3 regions of the Solibacillus sp. FSL W8-0474 genome follow, and region 1 is predicted to be linked to each of the others. Evidence: predicted binding sites of a transcription regulator. Region 1 holds the regulator's gene; each other region holds the start of a gene.

What was found. The regulator CtsR, encoded in region 1, represses protease genes until heat stress. The targets are predictions, from matches to a motif close to ATGGTCAATAAAGGTCAAACA.
Positions count from the first base shown of each region.
Region 2: the regulator CtsR is predicted to act here: its motif matches at 4,707-4,727, upstream of clpP (ATP-dependent Clp endopeptidase proteolytic subunit ClpP).
Region 3: the regulator CtsR is predicted to act here: its motif matches at 4,874-4,894, upstream of NYE67_RS03805 (ATP-dependent Clp protease ATP-binding subunit).

Region 1 is NZ_JBBOQJ010000001.1:3,939,535-3,947,112, forward strand. It holds gene NYE67_RS19975 (ATP-dependent Clp protease ATP-binding subunit) at 1-90, opposite strand, end outside; gene NYE67_RS19980 (protein arginine kinase) at 87-1,184, opposite strand; gene NYE67_RS19985 (UvrB/UvrC motif-containing protein) at 1,181-1,723, opposite strand; gene NYE67_RS19990 (CtsR family transcriptional regulator) at 1,736-2,200, opposite strand; gene NYE67_RS19995 (DUF4870 domain-containing protein) at 2,377-2,682, opposite strand; gene NYE67_RS20000 (acyltransferase) at 2,804-3,016, opposite strand; gene NYE67_RS20005 (globin-coupled sensor protein) at 3,184-4,497, shown strand; gene NYE67_RS20010 (acyl-CoA thioesterase) at 4,598-5,089, opposite strand; gene NYE67_RS20015 (aldehyde dehydrogenase family protein) at 5,156-6,583, opposite strand; gene NYE67_RS20020 (DUF4003 family protein) at 6,616-7,578, opposite strand, start outside.
Region 2 is NZ_JBBOQJ010000001.1:3,340,330-3,347,907, reverse strand. It holds gene NYE67_RS16980 (NUDIX hydrolase) at 23-493, shown strand; gene rapZ (RNase adapter RapZ) at 499-1,389, shown strand; gene NYE67_RS16970 (gluconeogenesis factor YvcK family protein) at 1,394-2,368, shown strand; gene whiA (DNA-binding protein WhiA) at 2,417-3,358, shown strand; gene NYE67_RS16960 (HPr family phosphocarrier protein) at 3,538-3,795, shown strand; gene clpP (ATP-dependent Clp endopeptidase proteolytic subunit ClpP) at 4,024-4,617, opposite strand; tRNA gene NYE67_RS16950 (tRNA-Arg) at 4,815-4,886, shown strand; gene NYE67_RS16945 (basic amino acid ABC transporter substrate-binding protein) at 5,841-6,623, shown strand; gene NYE67_RS16940 (amino acid ABC transporter permease) at 6,653-7,354, shown strand; gene NYE67_RS16935 (amino acid ABC transporter ATP-binding protein) at 7,355-7,578, shown strand, end outside.
Region 3 is NZ_JBBOQJ010000001.1:783,740-791,317, forward strand. It holds gene NYE67_RS03775 (YisL family protein) at 1-128, shown strand, start outside; gene NYE67_RS03780 (alpha-amylase family glycosyl hydrolase) at 389-1,840, shown strand; gene NYE67_RS03785 (Cof-type HAD-IIB family hydrolase) at 1,919-2,725, opposite strand; gene NYE67_RS03790 (prolyl oligopeptidase family serine peptidase) at 2,836-3,591, shown strand; gene NYE67_RS03795 (metal-sulfur cluster assembly factor) at 3,653-3,961, shown strand; gene NYE67_RS03800 (Crp/Fnr family transcriptional regulator) at 4,032-4,721, opposite strand; gene NYE67_RS03805 (ATP-dependent Clp protease ATP-binding subunit) at 4,913-7,042, shown strand; gene NYE67_RS03810 (YjzD family protein) at 7,111-7,308, opposite strand.

The sequences.
Region 1 (7,578 bases):
TCCAATTTCTTTATGCTTAAGGCGAATTGCTTCTTCTTGAGCAAGTTGTAATACTTTCTGAGCACGTTGTGTGAATCGATTGAACATCATAAAAAATCCTCTCCTTTTTCCCCATTGTTTGTAGCTTCATCTTGCTCGTTTAACTTATCTTGTAAAAGCTTTGCACGATACATATCGCGCTCTGCTGGTTGCAAAGTAGTACCAATATATTGCTGAATGAGTCCAGGTTGCATTAAAAGCATGCACTCATTTAATTTACGCTGTGAAATAGGTTCTAATAATCCTAAACTTACCCCAAGACGGACATTGGATAAACAGCTTGCGGCTTCTTCACTCGGTAAAATTTTTGCATACTTCAATGTACCAAGTGAGCGACTTAAACGGTCTTCTAATATTGAAGGCGCTCGCATCAACAAATTCTTCCGAGCAAGCTGTTCTTTTTGTATAACTTGCTCTACTACTTCTTGAAGCTCCTGCAAAATTGTTTCTTCAGATTTACCTAAAGTGATTTGATTAGAGATTTGATAAATATTACCTAAATTTTCACTTCCTTCTCCATATATACCCCTCACTACCATTCCTAATCTTGTCATCATCTGAATTAAGGCATTCATTTGTTTAGTCATCGTAAGTGCTGGTAAATGAAGCATGACAGAGGCTCTAAGTCCCGTTCCAACATTGGTCGGGCAACTTGTTAAGTATCCATATCGGTCTTCATATGCATAGTTGATTGACTTACTCAAGTAGCGGTCAATTGTTCTAGCTTCCTGAAAGGCTTCTTTTAAGTTCATACCTTGTGTCAGGCTCTGAATTCGAATATGGTCCTCTTCATTTACTAATATGCTAATGGATTCATCTTTTGTTAAAAAAAATGATCCTATTTTTTTTCTTCGCGCCAAGTTAGGGCTTATAAGATGCTTCTCCACTAAGATTTGACGCTGTAATACAGGCATATCTTTTATTTGGAAGTAGGAAAATTGATAAGGGTTTACGTCTGTAGATAGTAGCACCTTCATCATTTTATCTTCGACTACCTGTGCCTCTTCTTCTGTAAAACTTATCGGAAATCGAGTATTGGCAATATTACGAGCAAGTCGAATGCGTGTGCTTATGACGATATCCGATTCGCTTTCATGTTGCATCCAGCTTGGACTAGCATTCGTTAGAAAATGCTCGATGTTCATGCGTTCCCCTCTCCTTCCTGTTTAATTTTATTTTCCAATTCACGGACTTCATCACGAATCGAGGCTGCATCTTCAAAGCGTTCCTCAGCAATTGCCTGATGTAATAATGTACGGAGTTCGTTAATTTGTTGTTCAATTTTTTCTTTTGATGGGGCATTTTTTTCGTACCCTACATGCTGTGTGCCTGCTTGAATGCGCTCAAGCAACTGTGGTAATTGCTCGCTAAATGTTTCATAACACTGACCACAACCAAATTTACCTTGCTTTAAAAATTGTCGGTACGTAAACCCACAAGAAGGACACGCCTTTTGAGTAGTAGGCTGTTTCGTTGCATTTTCTTTTTTTGCGTTCACTGGTACAAAATTGAACCAATTCGATATTAGTTGTTGAAGAGATGTTGGCTCTTCACTCACATCAAATTGAAATGGATGGAATTGTGTAGCGCATACTTCACAATAGTGACGTTCCACTTTCTGACCGTTGTGAACTTGTGTTACCGTTACATTTGCATGACGCTGCTTACAATGCTCACATATCATATATTTACACCTCTACTTTTCAAAAGAAATCGTTTGTAGCATTGCATGCATAATGCGTGCCCTTAACTGATCACGGAGTGGTAAACCTACCTGTAATGTGACACGATCGAGGGCTACTTTCATAATGCTTGCTTCACGCTCGGTAATAATATCCTCTTCCAACAATCGATAAATAATATGCTCTGCATTCGTCTGTGCAATGGCATTCCCTATCTGTGTTTCCATTTCATCTAATAAGTTTTTCTTTGAGTGGATTGTTACTCGCAAAATTCGAATATAACCGCCACCCCCGCGTTTACTCTCTACATAGTATCCGTGTTCGGTCGTGAAACGCGTATTGATGACGTAATTGATTTGGGAAGGAGCGCAGGAAAATTGCTTCGCTAATTCATTTCGCTTTATTTCAATATGTCCCTGTCCATCTAATTCAATAACTTCCTTCAAATACCCTTCAATTATGTCAGATATATTCCTCATGCTGTTCTCACCTCTCATCAACTGACTTTGACTATCTTTGACTTAAATATACAATATTTATTTTTTGTAATGCAACTATTTGCTCTTACTTAAGTTTCCCCTAAATCACAACAATAAATCCCTATTAATGTAAAAAAACAGCCGAGTTTGTTTTGTACAAACTCGACCGCTTAATCTTAGACCCAACGACCGACAATTGGATAATTCCAATCTTGGTCTGATAATGCTTTTATAATTCCTATCACTGGAGCACCCCAGAAGATTATGAAGAACACCAATAAGAATGGTAAACCGATTAACACAATTGTGAAGATCCCTGCAATTGTTAATAAAATACCAAATACAACTTGGAATAGTAATGCTTGCATTGCAGTACGTTTTACTTCGGATTCAGTAGTTATTAAGAAAAATAGAATCGGTACTAAGAAAGGAGCAAAAAAGGCACTCGCATGTATAATAATTTTTGACCATTTAGATTCCATTTGTTATCAACCTCACTTTGTATTGTTAACTTATTTACGAATAATATTCATAAAAGTTTCATAGCAGGAATAAAAAAATCCCGATTCTTTTATCGAGATTTCTTAGAGAATAAACTTCTGATTAATATGGACCTCTATCATCCGGGTTATCCCCTTCTTGAGGAAATAAAAAATACGAAATTATAGCTGTTAAAATGGTAGCTCCTATCACAATCAATATTCGATCACGGTCGCCTACTTCTGCATAATTATTGACTAACATAATATAAGAAGCAATTGCAACCCCTAATGACAATGGTATAACAAATTTTAAACGACCTTTATGAAATTTCATTTTTTCTACGCCCTTTGAATCTATTTTTGTTAGTTTCTATCATACCTCGTTTAATTTTAAATTACAAATTCTTCAATAATAAGAATTTATACCGAAATAATAATGATAATACCAATAAAAAACAGTAAGATTGTAATAGTTGGAAAATTAATGAAATGAGGAATAGTATGGGCATTCTATTTGCAAGAGCGACTAAAGTTTCGAAAAAACCTTACTTTGATATAGATAAATATTCTCAAGAAGTTTCTTTAGATGTTTCGAAGTATCCCGATTTAAATAAACAGCTTCAATTATTAAAATTAACAAACGATGACTTAGCCATAATCAAACAGCTGGAGCCCTTTGCACCAGAAATCATTCCTACTATGGTGGAACAGTTCTATGCAGCAATTAGTTTAAGCACGGAGCTTACTGATATTATAAATAATACAAGTAAAATAGACCGATTAAAAGTTACTCTATACAAACATTTAGAAAGTATTTTTAAAGCTTCAATTGATTCGCATTACTTAGAAGAGCGTCAGACAATTGCACATGTACATGTCAGAATTGGTTTAAAATCAAAATGGTATATCGCTTCGTTCCAATCCTTAGTAACGACATTTATTGAGTTTATCGAAAAGATTGATATGCCGAACTTAGAAATGGGCAAAGCCATTAATGCTTTCTCGAAAATTATTAATCTCGAACAGCAGCTTGTTATCGAAGCTTATGAAAAGGAAGAACAGCGCATTCGTTTGGAAAATGTAGAATTGCAAACAAAACTAATCGACCGCATTCAAAATACCGCGCAGGAATTGTATAGCATTAGTGATGAAACAAACGATTCCTTACAGGAAATAGCCAGCCAATCTGAAGAAATCGCTTCTAATACAGAGCAAGGTTTAAATTTAGTCGCGGAGACAGAAGACAAATCGACAACCGGCACAACCTATTTAGTGAGTCAAACGGCAATTATGACGACGATTTTAGACCGAGTAGAGACATTGGAAACTTCAATGGTTACACTTCGTCAATCCTCTCAAAAAATTGCTGATATCGTAGGGTTAGTTACAGGTATCGCTGATCAAACGAATTTACTAGCGTTAAATGCATCTATTGAAGCTGCCCGTGCGGGAGAACATGGTAAAGGTTTTGCTGTCGTAGCGGATGAAGTTCGAAAGCTTGCAGAAGAAACGAAAAAAGCAGTTCAAAATGTGTCGCAATTAATTAAAGAAACTGAGCTCAGTATTACCCAAATGTCTCATTCTGTTTCGAGTGTCGATGAGCAGGTCAAAATGAGTGTCGATACTCAAAAAAATTTAGCGGATTCATTTACTTCTATTACAGAAGCTGTATCCGGCATTAAAAAGAAATATGAAAATACTAATGAAGACATTCATACCATATCCTCTGTCATTACGGGATTAACACATACAACAAATCTTGTCTCAACTTCTTCTGATTCGTTGTTGCGCATCGTTCATGAATTAAATAACTAATTTTCAATTAGCGGTGTTCTAATTAGCTATTAAGAAAAATGAAGAGGCAGTGGTAAAAGGTTTCCCTTTATCACTGCCTCATTTGATTATTCCTAAATTGTCATTTAAGCAGACGATTTTTTGATAAGACCCGCTTTTGCTTTCGATGTTCTTGACGAATAGGACCTGTTTCAAATAAATGACGTTCAAAATCCGTTTCCGGTTCAACACCTGGTACTTCTTTCGGATTGCCATTTCCATCAATTGCAACCATTGTCACGAAAGATTCTGTCGTTAACTTTTTTGCACCAGTTTTAACATTCCTAGAAACTACACGTACATACACTTCCATTGATGTACGTCCCGTCCCAGAAACAACTGCCTCTAGCTCTATCATATCACCTGCATATGCTGGTGAGACAAAATCTACGGAATCGAAAGATGCTGTGACGACCTCTCCCTGAGAATGTTTCATTGCTGCAATTGCCGCAATCTCATCAATATATGCTAATACTTTTCCCCCGAATATAGATTGATGGTGATTCGTATCAGGAGGTAGTACTAATCGAGTTTGGATAGATTTTGAATAACTCATTGGTAAAGTAGTTTTCATAAATATCCTCCTTTCTAACTACACTCCATGTTACTATTCGATAGGGCAAAGTGCTAGTTTGAATTTTTAATATGTCAGCTTCATTGTTATAAATTTCAGCTCTGTCATTTCTTCCACAGCATACTTAATACCTTCTTTGCCATAGCCGCTATTTTTTACACCACCATATGGCATATTATCTACGCGGAATGTAGGAACATCATTAATAACTACCGTTCCTGCTTCAATCTCCTCTGCTGCTTTCATAGCATCTGTGAAAACGTTTGTATAAATACCCGCATTTAAGGCTAAATCTGATTCGTTTACGAGCGCTATTGCCTCGTCTAACGTTTCATATGGAACGATTGAAACAATAGGCGCAAAGGTTTCTTCACATACAATTTTCATATCCGGCTTCACATTTGTCATAACAGTTGGCGAGCATGTACGATCCGTAAATTCCGCCCCTGTTGCAACAACCGCACCTTGTTGTTTCGCGGCTTCAATCCAATTCTTAATACGTTTTACCTCATCAGGGTGAATCATGGCACTCACATCTGTCTGTTCATCATGTGGATCTCCAACTACTAACTTTTCTGTCTCTTCAACAAACAACTTCGTGAATTGCTCGTAAATAGAACTATGAACATATACACGCTGTAGAGAAATGCAGACTTGTCCCGCAAAGCCAAATGCCCCGCCTACACAGCGCGCTATAACTTTTTCTATTGGTGTTGAAGGCTCTACAATTAATGCAGCATTTGAACCTAGCTCTAATGTAATTTTACGTAAGCCGACCTTTTCTTTAATTTTCAGTCCAACCGGCCCACTACCAGTAAATGTAACTTTTTTCACCAGCGGATGTGTCACAAGCGTATCGCTTAAATCGCCGCCACCACCAGTCACAATTTGCAGAGCCCCGTCCGGTAATCCAGCTTCTTTAAAAATTTCCGCCATCGCAAGCGCACTTAATGGTGTTTGTGATGCCGGTTTTAATACAACTGTATTCCCTACAGCAAAGGCCGGCCCTAACTTATGCGCCACTAAGTTAAACGGAAAGTTAAACGGTGTTATTGCAGAGACTACTCCTAATGGTACTCGCTTTGTATAGCCCATTCGATCTTTAACACCAGGTGTAGCATCCATTGGAACAGTTTCACCTGTAATTTGTTTTGCCGCTTCTGCTGCGAATTGATACGTAGTAATTGTACGATCTAATTCAGTAAGTCCTGCTGATAACGGTTTTGCCGCTTCATCTGCTAAAATTTTTGCAAGCTCAAATTTACGGTCACGCATAATTGCCGCAACTTTATATAAAATCTCTGCACGTTCATATGCCGTTGTCTTCTTAAATGACAAAAACGCTTTATGAGCCCCTTCAATCGCTCTTTCCACATCAGCAACAGAGGCTTTTGCAACTTTCGCAATTATTTTTCCCGTATAGGGTGCTGTTAGTTCGCTTAACTCCGCTGTACTTTCCCATTTGCCATTAATCCATAATTTTGTTTCTTTCATAATTAATCCCTCCTCTATATTATCTACCCAATTTAAATAAATATATCGAGAATATCCAATGCTAAAAAAAATGTCATATCATTAATGAAATTACTCATATCAACTGCTTGCATAAAAAGTAGACTATCATTAAAATCAGCTAATTGATTGTTTTCTATTAAGCTATGCAGTACATAGTGGGTTGCCGTTATTAACGCATATTCCTTTTCCCTTGCAAACATAGATAGACTTTTTAATTCCTGAGATAGCTCAATAATTTCATCCACTACTTCAGAGGTTGCAGCTACTAAAGCGAGCAAAGCTAAATATGGATAAAATTTCTTACCCACCTTTACCTTTTTGTTAGTAAATGATTGTTTAATCGCAACAGTATATTCAATTAAAGTAGGCTGAAACTCCTCTTGATATAGTGCCAAAAGCTGGGTCATCGCCTGTAATGAATCACCAATTTTAAAACCTTCTTTCTGCAAGCCATCATAATATTGCCGCATCGTTTCAGCCAACGTTCCATAATTACTGGATTGATTTGTTAATAATACTGCGTAAGGAATGTCATCTTTGCCAGTTAAAAAATAGTGATGTTTTTTCATTTCAGTATGCAACTTCTTAGCTCGAAATGCATGTTCTTCATCTGTTAAAAATAATGCAGCTATATTTTGATAGGCACTATTTTTAAATCCTGCCTTTATTAGCAACTGTTCATTTGAGATTAAGCGTTTCAGCTCTTGCTCAGGTTCTGGATGCAATACAAGGTGCACTAAAATTCTATAAGTCAATGCAGATATATTATTGGATGGTGATAAAATATCGATCAACTTTTTCTTTGGTTTTTGCTTATGTATTTTTTTAACACTATCATCAAATTTTGGTCCATTAAATGTTTCACGTGAAAATGTAAACTGATTAGCTAAAGGTATTCGAATATTACTGGTTTCATTTGTCCCAAAAAAGAGCTCCATCCGCTCATAATTTTGGCTAAGCAATTGAATAAAAGA
Region 2 (7,578 bases), 600 kb from region 1:
GAAAGAATTGAGGTGATTACGTATGCAGCGTATTACAAATTTACTTGCAATAAAAGATGGCAAAGTGCTGTTGCTCCAAAAACCGAGAAGAGGTTGGTTTGTTGCACCCGGCGGCAAAATGGAGCTTGGGGAATCCATCTATGAATCAGCTGTTCGTGAATTTCAGGAAGAAACGAATTTAAAACCTAAAAACGTTCATTTAAAAGGTATTTATACTATGGTTATAAAAAATGGAGATACAGTCGTAGATGAATGGATGCTCTATACATTTATTGCAACAGATGTAGAAGGAACACCGTTTGTGGAAACACGTGAAGGCATTTTGGACTGGTATCCAATAGAGCAATTAAACGACCTTCCGATGGCAGCAGGTGACCGCACAAATTTATTATTTGCAACAGCAAGCCAAGGAATGCAATATGGTACATTTGAATATACAGAGGATTTTGAGCTATTAAGTGAAACCATTCAACACTCGATAGAACAAAACTAGAGGAGATGAAACAAGTGGGTAGTTCGAGCTTTACACATGAGTTAGTTATTATTACAGGAATGTCAGGGGCGGGCAAAACGGTCGCAGTTCAAAGCTTTGAAGATTTAGGCTATTACTGTGTTGATAATTTACCACCGGAACTTTTGACTACTTTTTTAGCACTAATGAAAGATTCCGAAAAGAAAATTTCACGTATCGCGGTCGTAATGGATTTACGTGGGAGAGAATTTTTTGGGTCGTTAATTGAATCGCTCGATGCGTTAATGAATGAAGAGGACATTTTACTCCGGATTTTATTTTTAGAGTCCGACGATGCCACTTTAGTTCGACGTTATAAAGAATCTCGTCGTTCACACCCACTTGCAACACAAGGCTTACCATTGGAAGGAATTCAACAGGAACGGGAATTACTTTCTGAGGTAAAAGGCCGTGCAAAAACAATTGTAAACACATCTAAGTTGAAACCCCGGGAATTACGCGAACGCATTGCACAGGAATTTTCAAATATGAGCAGCCCGACTTTTTCACTTAATATTATGTCATTTGGCTTTAAGCATGGCTTACCGATCGATGCCGATTTAGTGTTTGATGTACGTTTCTTGAAAAATCCTTATTATGTTGAGGAATTGCGTCATAAAACCGGTCTTCAGACAGAGGTTTCTTCCTATGTGCTTGCAACAGAAGAAACACAGCAGCTCATTGCCAAGTTAACGGACTTGTTTACGTTTATGATTCCGCATTATCGCAGTGAAGGAAAGTCGCAGTTAGTAATCGCATTTGGCTGTACAGGTGGACAACATCGCTCGGTAACGCTCGCTGAATACTTTGGCAAACTGTTAGCAAAAAATGATCAAGTCATCATTTCACATAGAGATATCAATCATAGAAAGGATTGATTAAATGAAGAAAAAGAGAACACGTATCGTCGTAATCGGTGGGGGCACGGGGCTTTCTACGATATTACGAGGTTTAAAACAGCATCCTTTTGATATTACAGCCATCGTTACGGTAGCAGATGACGGTGGCTCTTCTGGGCGTTTACGAGATGACTATGATATTCCGCCTCCAGGGGATGTCCGGAATGTGATTGCAGCATTGTCGGATGTAGAGCCTTTAGTTGAGCAAATGTTTCAATACCGCTTTTCGCAATCCAATGACCTTGACGGACATTCTTTAGGCAATTTAATGCTAACAGCTTTAACGGAAATTACAGGTGATTTTAACCATGCCATTGCAGAAATGAGTAAAGTTCTGAATGTGCACGGAAAAGTCATTCCTGCTGCAAATAAAAAAGTGACATTACATGCTGAATTAATGGATGGTTCAGACGTTATCGGGGAATCGAAAATCCCGTCTGGCCATGCACCAATTAAGCGTGTGTATTTAGAGCCGAGCAATTTAAAACCGTTGCCAGCTGCTGTTCACGCAATTGAACGCGCGGATTTTATTTTGATTGGACCAGGCAGTCTTTATACGAGCATCATTCCGAACTTATTAGTTAAAGGAATTGGCCAGGCGGTAATTCGAGCAAAAGGTGAGAAAATCTATATTGCTAATTTAATGACCCAGCAAGGTGAGACAGGTCAATATACAGCCTCACAGCATATCGAGGCCATTCATGCGCATGTAGGCGAACCGTTCATTCAATCGATACTGATTAATGAAAAAGAGCTTCCGTCGTCAGTTTATGAAAACTATCGTGAAGAAAATGCCGAGCCCGTAAAATTTGATATAGATAGAATAAAAGAGATGGGCATTAATATTATTCAAAAGGAAATTGCACTTATCCAAAATGGGACAGTACGTCATGATGCGAGTAATTTAGCGGATTGGCTGTGTGAATATACAATACTAAAACAACAAACAATGAAGTAATATTACTTGTAATCACTACATAGTTTGCTAGGAAAGGGGGAGCACATAATGTCATTTGCATCTGAAACAAAAAAGGAACTGACACAGGTTGAAGCGGATGACAGTTGTTTGAAGGCTGAAGTGTCCGCCCTTATACGAATGAATGGTTCGTTAAGCTTTGCGAATCGTCAAATAAGCTTAGATGTTCAAACAGAGAATGCAGCTATAGCACGTCGACTATATATCATTGTAAAAAGGCTCTATCCATATAATGTAGAGCTTCTTGTGCGAAAAAAAATGCGCCTGAAAAAGAATAATGTGTACATATGCCGTGTTCGGGAAGGTGCCCGTGAAATATTGGATGATTTAGAAATTGTATCGAATTCTTTTGAATTTAATCATACGATTTCAAAATCGATCATTCCGCGAAACAGTGAGCGCCGTGCCTATTTACGTGGGGCATTTTTAGCAGGCGGATCAGTTAATAACCCGGAGACTTCCTCTTATCATTTGGAAATCTATTCTTTATATAAGGAGCACGGGGAAGCGTTGGCACAGCTGATGAATCGTTATGATCTCAATGCAAAAACAATCGAACGAAAAAAAGGCTATGTCACTTATTTAAAAGAAGCAGAAAAAATTTCGGATTTTATGAATTTAGTCGGTGCTGTACAGGCAATGCTGAAGTTTGAAGATGTACGAATCATAAGAGATATGCGTAACAGTGTAAATCGTATCGTCAACTGTGAAACGGCTAACTTAAATAAAACAATTGGCGCGGCACTGCGGCAAGTTGAAAATATCCGGTATATTGATAATGCAGTGGGACTTGATCAGTTACCCGAAAAACTACGAGAAATTGCCCGTCTTCGAGTCGAATATCAGGATGTTACATTAAAAGAGCTTGGTGAGATGGTATCAACAGGCGTTGTAAGTAAATCAGGCGTTAATCATCGTTTACGTAAAATTGATGATATAGCGGAGGCCCTCAGACGTGGTGAAAAAATTTAGTGGCATTGGCTACGTAGAATTTTGGAATGAAACTTACGATTTAAGTACATTTATGCTAATGTATAGGTAATAATGGTAACGATTTCATGTGTACCGGAATCTATTATTGTTCTTTTCGAATAATTCCGATAAGATAGATAAAAGTAGCGATGAACGGTTGTGAAAGGGAGTATATCAAGATGATCGAAAAACAAGTAGAAGTAAAGCTGAAATCTGGCTTACAGGCAAGACAAGCTGCATTATTTGTACAAGAAGCAAATCGTTTTAAAGCAGACGTTTTTTTACAAAAGGATACGAAAAAAGTAAATGCAAAGTCGATCATGGGGATTATGAGCTTAGCAGTGGCTAAAGGTACAGTTGTCACATTATGTGCTGATGGTCACGATGAAGAAAAAGCCATTAATGCTCTCCAGCTTTTAATCGAAAAAGCAAACTAACTTGAAAAGCACAACCAATTCACAGGATGAACGGGTTGTGCTTTATTTTTTTGGGGGAGTGGCGATTAAATGAAGGAGAGTGACGAATAAGCTTACCTTTTTGGCGATTATCGTTATTGAAATGGCGAATAAATTTACACTTTTGGCTATTAAAATAGAGCGAGTGGCGAATAAAATGATGCATTAAAAAAAGCACACAGGATTAACTCCTGCATGCTTCATGTTACATTATTTATTTAATTGGTTACGCTCATAGATTTTGTCGATAAGACCATAATCTAATGCTTGCTTTGCAGTCATGAAGTTATCACGATCTGTGTCGCGCGCTAATGTTTCGTATTCTTGGCCAGTGTTCTCAGCCATGATGCGGTTTAATTTTTCGCGTAAATGTAAAATACGTTTTGCTGCGATTTCGATTTCAGTTGCTTGACCTTGTGCACCGCCAAGTGGTTGGTGAATCATTACTTCTGCATTCGGTAATGCAATTCGCTTACCTTTTGCGCCAGCAGAAAGTAAGAAAGCACCCATTGATGCTGCCATACCGATACAAATTGTTGAAACATCCGGCTTGATGAAGTTCATCGTATCGTAAATAGCCATACCCGATGTGATAGAACCACCTGGTGAGTTGATGTATAGGTAGATATCTTTATCTGGATCTTCTGCTTCTAAAAATAGTAGCTGTGCAACGATTGAGTTTGCTACGTTGTCATCGATTCCGCTACCTAATAAGATGATGCGGTCTTTTAATAAACGTGAATAAATGTCATATGCACGTTCCCCGCGATTTGTTTGTTCAATAACTGTAGGAATTAAGTTCATTGAATAATCCTCCCTTTGTTAAAGCTTTTATTCGCATTCTTATGCTGAAAAATGGAAATCATTTCAGCTGTAAACCTATCATACACGTATTAGTCAGTTATGGTCAAATATAAACTCTGACTTTTGCTATTGAAAATCTGGCGTACCATCTGTATAATGGGAAAAGTTGAACATATACTTATTTTACTTATTAATATGTCCTCGTGGTGTAATGGATAACACTTCAGATTCCGGTTCTGAGGCTGGGGGTTCGATTCCCTCCGAGGGCGTCTTTTTTTTTTGCGAATAATTAAGTATTAGCGTTCTTTAATAGGATGATAAGCATTCTAATTCCATTATTTAACATTCGTTTTAGGCACTATACTATAAATTTCCGAATTCTGTATAATTTAAACGCACTTTTAAAAAATATTTAAATTCTTTAAATGAAATTTATAATTTAGACTTGAAAAAAGAGAAGATAATTAGTAAATTATTAAAGGTTATGTTCAAGCGATACTATATTATCATGTCCAATAGGACGCCATTTTACTGTTTTCATATACTTTTCTATATCAATTGTAGAAAAATAGCATAATCGTTATTGTTCTACAATGGAGAATGGATTTTTTGGTAGGATAGAAGGAATCACTGTACCGATTCCTTTTATCCTTCGTTCATTCTTAAATCAAGACTACTTTCGGGATTGCCGTGAAGTAGTCTTTTTTTATACCCTAGTTTAGGGTTTATCACCTTAAATTGAGGATGATAAATAATGAGATAAATAGCGGAACGAATTTCCGTTATTTCGAAAATAACGGAAGAGATTTCCCTTATTGGTCTAAAAAACATGGAATTTCGGAATTTTATTTAAAATAACGGTAAAACGTTCCCTTATTTATTCAAAAAATGAGCTACAGCATTCAAATAACGGTAAAATCTTCCCTTATTTTAGGGGGCACTGGCAACCGCATGTTATGGTAATGAACCCAAATTTTTTAAAAGAGAGAATAAATATACAGTGTTCATCGTATAAAGAAGATTAAAAAACAAGAATGATATAATAATTTAATGAATAAATATTAAAAGATATGCAGATTTCTTATCAATTTTGTTATAAAAATTCATCATACTGCAATAATAATCAATTTTTTAAAAATTAAATGTTGTATATTAATTGGGGAATTAATATAATTGAACAAGATATTAATTAAAAAATTAAAAACTCCAGGAGGATATTTATAATGAACGCTAGAAAATTACTTAAATGGGCAGCCCCTTTAGCAGCAGCTTCAATGATTTTAACAGCATGTGGAACAGATGATAAAACATCGTCTACAGGGGATAAAGAATATACAAAAATCGTAGCAGGTACAGAAGCGACATATGCTCCTTTTGAGTATTTAGATGATAAAGGAAATGTAGTAGGTTTAGATGCTGATATTTTAGCAGCAATTGGTGAAGAGATGGGTATCGAAACAGAAGTTAAAAATGTTGGCTGGGACTCAATGATGAGCCAAGTGACAAATGGTGAGATCGATATGGGTGCAGCAGCCATTACGATTACAGATGAGCGTAAGCAATCATATGATTTCACAGATCCATACTATGAGGCGACATTATTAATCGTGACAAAAGAAGATTCTTCAATTGAATCTTTAGAGGATATTAAAGACAAAAAAATCTCTGTACAGATTAATACAACAGGTCACAAAGCAGCACAAGACTTACAAGGCGTTTCAAGTTCAAAAATTTTAGCATATGAAAACTTTTCAATTGCACTAACAGAAGTATTAACAGGTGCTTCAGATGCGGCGATCGGTGATAATGCGGTTATTTTAGAATACTTAGAGAAAAATCCGGATTCTGGTTTAAAAGCGATTGAAGACGATTCATTTGAAAAAGATTACTTTGGTTTCATGGTGAAAAAAGGGAATACAGAGCTATTAAATATTTTAAATGAAGGTCTGGACAAAATTAAGGCTAACGGAAAATTAGCTGAAATTACAGGTACAGAAATCGAATAAGCTATTTTTAATTTATTGGAGGGTTTCAGATGGAGTTTTTTGATTTTTTCCGTTGGGAAATTATCTGGAACTACCGTGAGCTATATGCAAAAGGACTTTGGGCGACCATTGTTCTAACCGCATGTGGTTATATTGGTGGTATCATTTTCGGTCTACTATTAGGGTTAGGCCAAGTTTCGAAAAAGAAATTGATTTACTGGCCGGCTAAATTTTATGTAGACGTATTCCGTGGTACACCATTGCTAGTGCAATTATTATTAATTCACTTAGCTGTTATTCCAACTATTTTTGGTTCATCACAAGGTTGGTGGGTATCGGGTATCGTAGGATTAATTTTAAATAGCGCGGCATACAATGCGGAAATTTTCCGTGCAGGGATTCAATCAATCGACAAAGGGCAAATGGAAGCAGCAAGGTCATTAGGTTTAACGCATAGTCAGGCGATGCGCAAAGTTATTTTACCTCAAGCATTCCGTCGTATGATTCCACCACTGGGGAATGAGTTTATTGCCTTATTAAAAGATTCATCTCTTGTAACGGTTATTGCCGGTGCAGAAATATTATACGTGAGTAAAGTCGTTGCCGGAACGTATCAGCGTTTCTGGGAGCCATATTTATTTGCAGCGTTCTTATATCTTGTATTAACGTACGCCGTAACGAAGCTCATCGCATTTATCGAAAAGCGGGTCGATATCAATTACAACCCACGTAAGAAAAAGGAGCGCGCGTAAATGATTAAAGTAGAAAACTTACACAAGCATTTTGGCAAGCTCGAAGTGTTAAAGGGCATTGATTATGAAGTTCATGAAAAGGAAGTTGTGTGTGTGATCGGTCCATCCGGATCTGGTAAATCGACTTTCCTCCGTTGCATGAATTTACTGGAAGAAGTAACAGATGGCGCGATTTATATTAATGGTGTCAAAATTAATGACCCGAAAACAAACATTAACGATAT
Region 3 (7,578 bases), 3.2 Mb from region 1:
TCATGGAAATGGTATTAGTTCGTAAAAACAAAGGCAAGTCTGTTAATATGTTCTGGGTACTATTCGGTATCGTTTTACTAATAACATTATACTTAGGTATGAGCATGGGTATCGGTATAAACTTCTAATAAAGGCAAGGTGTGCAAAAAGTAAATTTAACTTTTTGCACCCTTTTTAATTTAATCAACTCTATATTTTCTATCATTCATTCCCCTCTATTTATCCTCCAACTGTATAAAAGGTAATATAATTTGCTATTCTTTAATTCATACACATTTTTGTCACGTATTTGTTGCATTTCCTACAAATAACTTTTGTAATCATAGATACGTGTATAGGTTTTTTGGTAAAATGACGTTGGATTGTATGTGAAAGAGAGGGAAATAAATTGAGATTTAATAAATGGCTTAGTGCACTTACTGCAGGTGTGGTACTTTCGACTTCATTGTCATTTGCATCATTAGCAAATGCTGAAGAAAATCGTACAATTGCAGATGAAAGTATATATGACATTTTAGTGGACCGCTTTTTTAATGGAACAGGCAAAAACGATGATCATACTGTAAATGCCCAAGACCCGACAATGTTTGCGGGTGGTGATTTCGATGGAGTCTTAAAAAAGATTGATTATGTGACGAATATGGGCTATACAATGCTTTCAGTAGGCTCAGTTTTTGCAACAGAAAAATATGACGGTTCAATGCCGACAAGCTATACACTACTAGACCCTCGTTTTGGTACAGCTGATGAATTTAAGAAAATGGTAAGTTCATACCAAAAGCGTGAAATGAAAATAATGGCTGATTTCCCTATTACAGATGTTAGTCCAAACCATGAACTTGCAGAAAAGCAAGGGTATGTGGCGAGTACAAATGATGGGAAAATACAGTGGGATTTAACAAATGAAGAAGTACAAAACGAAATTATCGACAACGCTGTACAATTTGTGGATACATACGGACTGGACGGCGTTCGTCTAACGAATATTGAACAAGTGGAGACAGCATTTTTAAATCGCTTGATTGAGCAATTAAAAGCTACGGGTGCCTATGTAATTGCAAATGCAGAAAGTGATGCCGATTTTGATGCGAAATTTTATAATGATGTCGCATCAAAATTTACAAATTCCTTTAAAAATGTTGATTTAGATACTTCAGTGTTAGAGCCATATATTGAAGAGACAATATCAGACACACCTGTTTTGACAATGACTGATACAATTTGGTCTGACCGTTTTACTTTAGCTGCAACGGCTGAAGGGATGTACCCTCCAACACGGAGTAAAATTTCGATTGCAAGCACACTATTATTGCCGGGTGTGCCAGTCGTTCAATACGGTTCTGAAATTGCAATGAATGGTACTGCCGGTGAAGAGGCACATCAATACTATAATTTTAAGACAGATTCAGAACTGGCGGATTATGTTGGAAAGCTTCAATCTTTACGAAATGATTCAGATACATTACGTAATGGCGAATTTAAGTGGCTTGAAAATGAAGATGGCTATATCGTATTTGAGCGGAAATCTGACACGGAAACATGGATTGTTGTTATTAACAATAGTAGTAAAACAAAACGTGTCCATATCCCTGTAGCAGAGCTCGGGGAAGGAAAAGAAATCCGTGGGATGTTCAATAGTGAAATCATTCGTGAAAATAAAGATAATAACTATACGATCATTTTAGACCGTGAAATGGTTGAGGTGTATCAGGTCATCGATGCGCGAGGAATTAATACTTCCTATATTGTGGCACTTGGACTAGTTGTTGTACTTTATACGGCATTCATGATTGTCATTATGAAACGTGGGAAACAACGCCGCGCCAATTCAGCAAAATAAAATGAAATAGCCCGGAAAAGTGAATATCTCGCTTTTCCGGGCTATTTTTAATAATTGGACTTAATTCGGTAACGAGATTTATAGTTTCAGTCGATCCTGCAAAAACTTAGCGATACCATCTTCATTATTGGATAACGTAATTTCGTTGGCGATATTTTTTAAATCATCAATTCCATTACTCATCGCTACACCAATTCCGGCATACTCAATCATTTCAAAATCATTGTCCTCGTCGCCAAATGCAATGATCCGCTCACGTGGAATACCCATTTCTTTTGAAATGAAGTCAATACCAATTGCTTTACTTAACCCTTTATGCACGATTTCAATAATCGGGAAAGGTGCACCCCAGCGTCGATGCTCGATCAGCTCGGCGTGTACATCGTGCAAATGTTTGCGGATAATCGGCGTATTTACATCATCTGCCTGAATTAATAAACTCGTTGGATTTTCCTTTAATGTCTTTTTGAGATCACCCATTAAAATATTAGGACTGCCCATATTAAACATTTCGTGTACTTTTTCATCTTCGCGATGGAGATATACATCATCCATTACTTCGGCAATTAAATTATCATATTCATATTTATGGACTGATTCAACAACGTCATGGACTACACCTAAATCCACAGGTGTATGAATCGTTTTCCACATCGGATTTTTAGGGTGGTGGATAAGCGCACCATTAAAATTGACAATAGGTGTCGTTAACTCCAATTCTTTATAATAGGGAAGACTAGCCCGGAAAGGACGTCCTGTCGCAATCATTACTTGATGTCCTGCTTGCTTTGCCTTAAACAATGTTTCCTTTGTAAGGGAGGAAATCTTCTTATCATCCGTCAATAATGTTCCGTCTAAATCCAATACTATTAAATGTTCGTTCATGAGAATAAGCCTCCTTTAGCATGGGTATTATTGTAACGTGAAAAATTAACATTCGTCAAAGTTTTGAAACAATCGTGAAGTTTTGATATGGTTAAGGCGAGGTGAGAAAAATGATTGTTAAGCAAGAGTTATGGAAATCCATTCCATTATTGCATGTGTATGATGAAACGATGGACGAACATACACCCGTCGTTATTTTTTTACATGGATTCTTAAGTGCAAAGGAACATAATCTTCATTATGCATATCAGTTTGTGCAAAAAGGTATCCGAGTTATACTTCCTGATGCGATCATGCATGGAGATCGATCAGATTATTTAACGGATGAACAGATGAACTATAACTTTTGGAAAATTGTTTTAAAATCGATTGAAGAAGTACATACACTTTATGAAGAATTGAAACTAAAAAAAATGGTAGGCGACAAAATTGGCGTTGCCGGAACGTCAATGGGTGGTATTGTAACATCTGGTTGTTTAACCATCTATCCGTGGATTCAGGCTGCTGGTATTTGCATGGGGACAACAAGCTACACGAAGGTCGCACTTCATCAAGTTGAGGAACTAAAGCAAAAGGGTGTTCAACTTCCAATATCTGAACAACAGCAAAGTGCTTTGTTCCAGATGCTTGGCAAATATGATATGGAACAGCATGAAGCATTGTGGGCAAACAAACCAATAATATTTTGGCATGGTGAAAAAGATACGGTCGTTCCATTTAGTATGAGCAGACCTTTTTATGAACAACTTAAAAAAGAAGGAAGGGCAGCGAATATTCAATATATCGCAGAGCCAAAAGCAGGACATGCCGTTTCAAGAAATGGTATTTTACAAGTAACGGATTTCATTGCACAACGTTTGGCATAAAGCATTCATTCTGCTATGATAGACGATAACACTATGTCGAAAGGGGAAACAAAAAATGGCGATTGATCAAGATATGAAAGACAGCATGCTCGGAGCTTTAGAAAATGTAATCGACCCTGAGCTAGGCATCGATATTGTCAACTTAGGTTTAGTATATGAAGTGGATTTAACAGAAGAGGGCTTAGCGATTGTTACAATGACCTTAACATCAATGGGGTGCCCGCTTGCACCAGTAATCGTGGATCAAGTAACAACAGCATTAAATGAATTACCGGAAGTAAAAGAGGTAAAAGTTGATATCGTATGGCAGCCGGCATGGTCTAAAGACAATATGTCACGCTACGCAAAAATGGCTTTAGGTATCCGTTAATAAAAAATATTAAATCGATTATTTTGCAGAAGCAAAATAATCGATTTTTATTTTTGGATTTAAAGTAATTTTAATCAATCCTGCATATTTCAAGAGGGCAGTTTGAACATTCAATATTATGCTTTAAATAGTCCATGTTTAATACGGTAATATAGTTTTCCTCTATTTTAATGATTTTCTTTTCACATAATTCCTTTAACATGATTTTGATTAAGTCTGGACTTGTTGCACATAAATTGGCAAGATCGATAGGAGTTAAGGCTAACATTATATTTATTTCGTTTAAAGAGCAGAATTCTCCATAAGTATTGGAAAGACGTATTAATGTTGAATATAGTGCGCCTTGTTTACCGTATAATACTAAGTCTCGAAGACGTGATTGGTTTTTCAAGTTTTCTGTTTGTAACCAGTTTAAATATGCGGTTAACATCGAATAATTATTAATGAAGTGTTTTTCTAAAATATTAGGATGGATTGCTAAAAGTTCTGAATCTACAAGTGCTTGTGCTGTTGTAGTATGAAAAGGATAAGGAGCAAAAACTAAATTTTCACCAATTATACTATTTGTTCCACAAATACGAATAGTCAATTCTTTACCACTTGGAGCTTTTTTACCGATTTGCACGTTTCCGCTTTTAATAAGGAAAAGAGAATTACAGCGCTCACCTTCCTGGAAAATACGCATTCCTTTCTCGACATTCAGAATTGTTCCTTCCTTTTGAATCAGTAATACTATTTCTTTAGGAGTTGTTTTTAACATTTTAGTCATTACCTCATTTTCAAAATTACGTAGTTGGGACAATAAGGTTTAATTAATTACCATTTATTGTTAAAATATCATAACATATTTTGTAGAATAAAAAAGGTATGTGTAAAAATTTGTGAGTTGACTAATTTTGACCTATAATAAAATTAGTCAGTAAAGGTCAAACTATCGGGAGGATGCAATATATGCAATTTAACCAAACACAAGACAATCGTCCGCCTTTAGAGCAATTTGGACGTAATTTAATTGAACAAGTAAAGAATGGCAAGATGGACCCGGTTATTGGACGTGATGAGGAAATTCGCAATGTTATCCGGATTTTATCGCGCAAAACAAAAAATAACCCTGTATTGATTGGCGAACCAGGTGTTGGTAAAACAGCTATTGTGGAAGGCTTGGCGCAACGAATCGTACGACAGGATGTACCGGAAGGATTAAAGGATGCTCAGTTATATGAGCTGGATATGAGTGCGCTCATCGCCGGCGCTTCTTACCGTGGTCAATTTGAAGAACGTTTGAAATCCGTGTTAAAGCAAGTGAAAGATTCAGATGGAAGTATCATTTTATTTATCGATGAAATTCATACAATTGTAGGTGCCGGAAAAAGTGATGGTGCCATGGACGCAGGTAATATGCTTAAACCGATGCTTGCACGAGGGGAGTTGCATTGCATTGGTGCGACGACATTGGATGAATATCGTATGTATATTGAAAAGGATCCTGCTTTGGAACGTCGATTCCAGCAAGTTCTAGTACGTGAACCATCCATTGAGGACACGGTATCCATTCTGCGCGGTATTAAAGACCGTTTTGAAGAGCATCACCGTGGTGTTCGTATTCATGACCGCGCCATTATTGCAGCAGCACAGTTAGCCAATCGCTATGTTACAGACCGTTTTTTACCGGACAAAGCAATAGATTTAGTTGATGAGGCATGTGCCATGATTCGAATTGAAATCGATTCAATGCCGCAGGAACTAGATCAATTAACACGCCGACTTACTCAGCTTAAAATTGAACAACAAGCGTTGAAGAAAGAAAAGGATGATGCGAGTAAAAAACGTCTGGAAATCCTTACAAATGAAATCGATACTTTAGACGCTTCAATGCAATCGATGAAAGAACAATGGGAACTTGAGAAAAACGGTTTGCAAATTGTACGCGATAAAAAAGACAAACTGAAAAAATATGAAGCAGAACGTGATCAACTGTTCGTTTCCGGCAACAATTTAGCGCGAGCAAGTGAACTGCAGTACAGTATCATTCCGCAACTGGAAAAAGAACTTGGAGAATTGGAAAAGCAGCTTAAAGATTCAGAAGGCAACCGCATGCTGCGCGAAGAAGTAACAGAAGATGAAATTGCAAAAATTATATCCCGTTGGACAGGTATTCCGGTAACGAAGCTTGTTGAAGGGGAACGTGAAAAGTTATTGCGATTAAAAGATACATTACATGACCGTGTTGTTGGACAAGATGATGCAGTCACTTATGTAGCAGAGGCAGTATGGCGTGCTCGCTCCGGTATTAAGGATCCTAATAAGCCAATTGGAAGCTTCCTGTTCCTAGGGCCAACAGGTGTCGGTAAAACAGAATTGGCAAAAGCACTAGCAGAACAATTATTTGATTCGGAAGACCATTTTATCCGCATCGATATGAGCGAGTATATGGAGAAGCACTCTGTATCCCGACTTGTCGGAGCGCCACCTGGTTATATTGGTTATGAAGAAGGTGGACAGCTAACAGAGGCAGTACGCCGTAATCCGTATTCAGTTGTACTATTAGATGAAATTGAAAAGGCTCATCCGGATGTAGCGAATATTTTACTGCAATTATTGGATGATGGTCGAATTACCGATAGCCAGGGTCGAGTAGTAAACTTTACGAATACGGTTGTTATTTTAACGTCTAATATTGGGTCGCAATTTTTACTGGAGGCGTCTGATGATTCCGAGAAGCTTGTACAGACGGCTTTGCGTCAGCATTTTAAGCCAGAGTTATTAAATCGAATGGACGATATTATCATTTTCCATGCATTGTCGGAAGAACACTTCCATGCAATTGCCTGGAAATATGTAAAGCAGCTACAGGAAAGAGTTGCAGAACAGGAAATTACGTTGCATGTACGTAAGGAAGTAGTGGACTGGATTGTAGAACATGGCATTGATCCCCAATATGGTGCACGTCCATTAAAACGCTTCGTTCAGCGCCACTTGGAAACAATTGTTGCGCGGGAACTGTTAAAAGGTGTAGTAACAGCGGGTGGTGTACTGGAAATTATGCTGGAAAATGATGAACTGGTGATTTCCCAGAAGTAGAAGATATGAAATAAAATTAAATGACAAGGGGCTGTCCAGTATAATACCGGACAGCCCCTTGTCATCTATTAATGTTGCTCTGCTTCCATGTCTGGAGTTGATTCGTTTGGAATGATTGCAGCGATAATAAGTACTAATACGCTGAATACTAATGATACGATTACGCCATTCATGAAATTAAAGTTTACACCTAATACAGAACTTACTACATAGTTAGTCATTGTTACTAAAAGGAATGACCAAAAGAAAGTAATAATATATTGCATCAATTTCACCTCATTGAACTTATTTATATCGTTATTTTGAAATTACATCTTCAATATCATACCACAAGCCTTCATGAAAATAAAAGGGGGAATACAACTTTTCGCTAAGATGTCATAAAGTGAATATTCCGTACCGTAAAAACATGGTTATTGTCTTTTCTATAAATTTTAATTGTTTTCAAAATACTTATACTTTATAATTAGTACCAGATACTAATATTTAGTGATTATTTTATGTTATTCAGCAGAAGGTTTGGGTTGGATATGTTT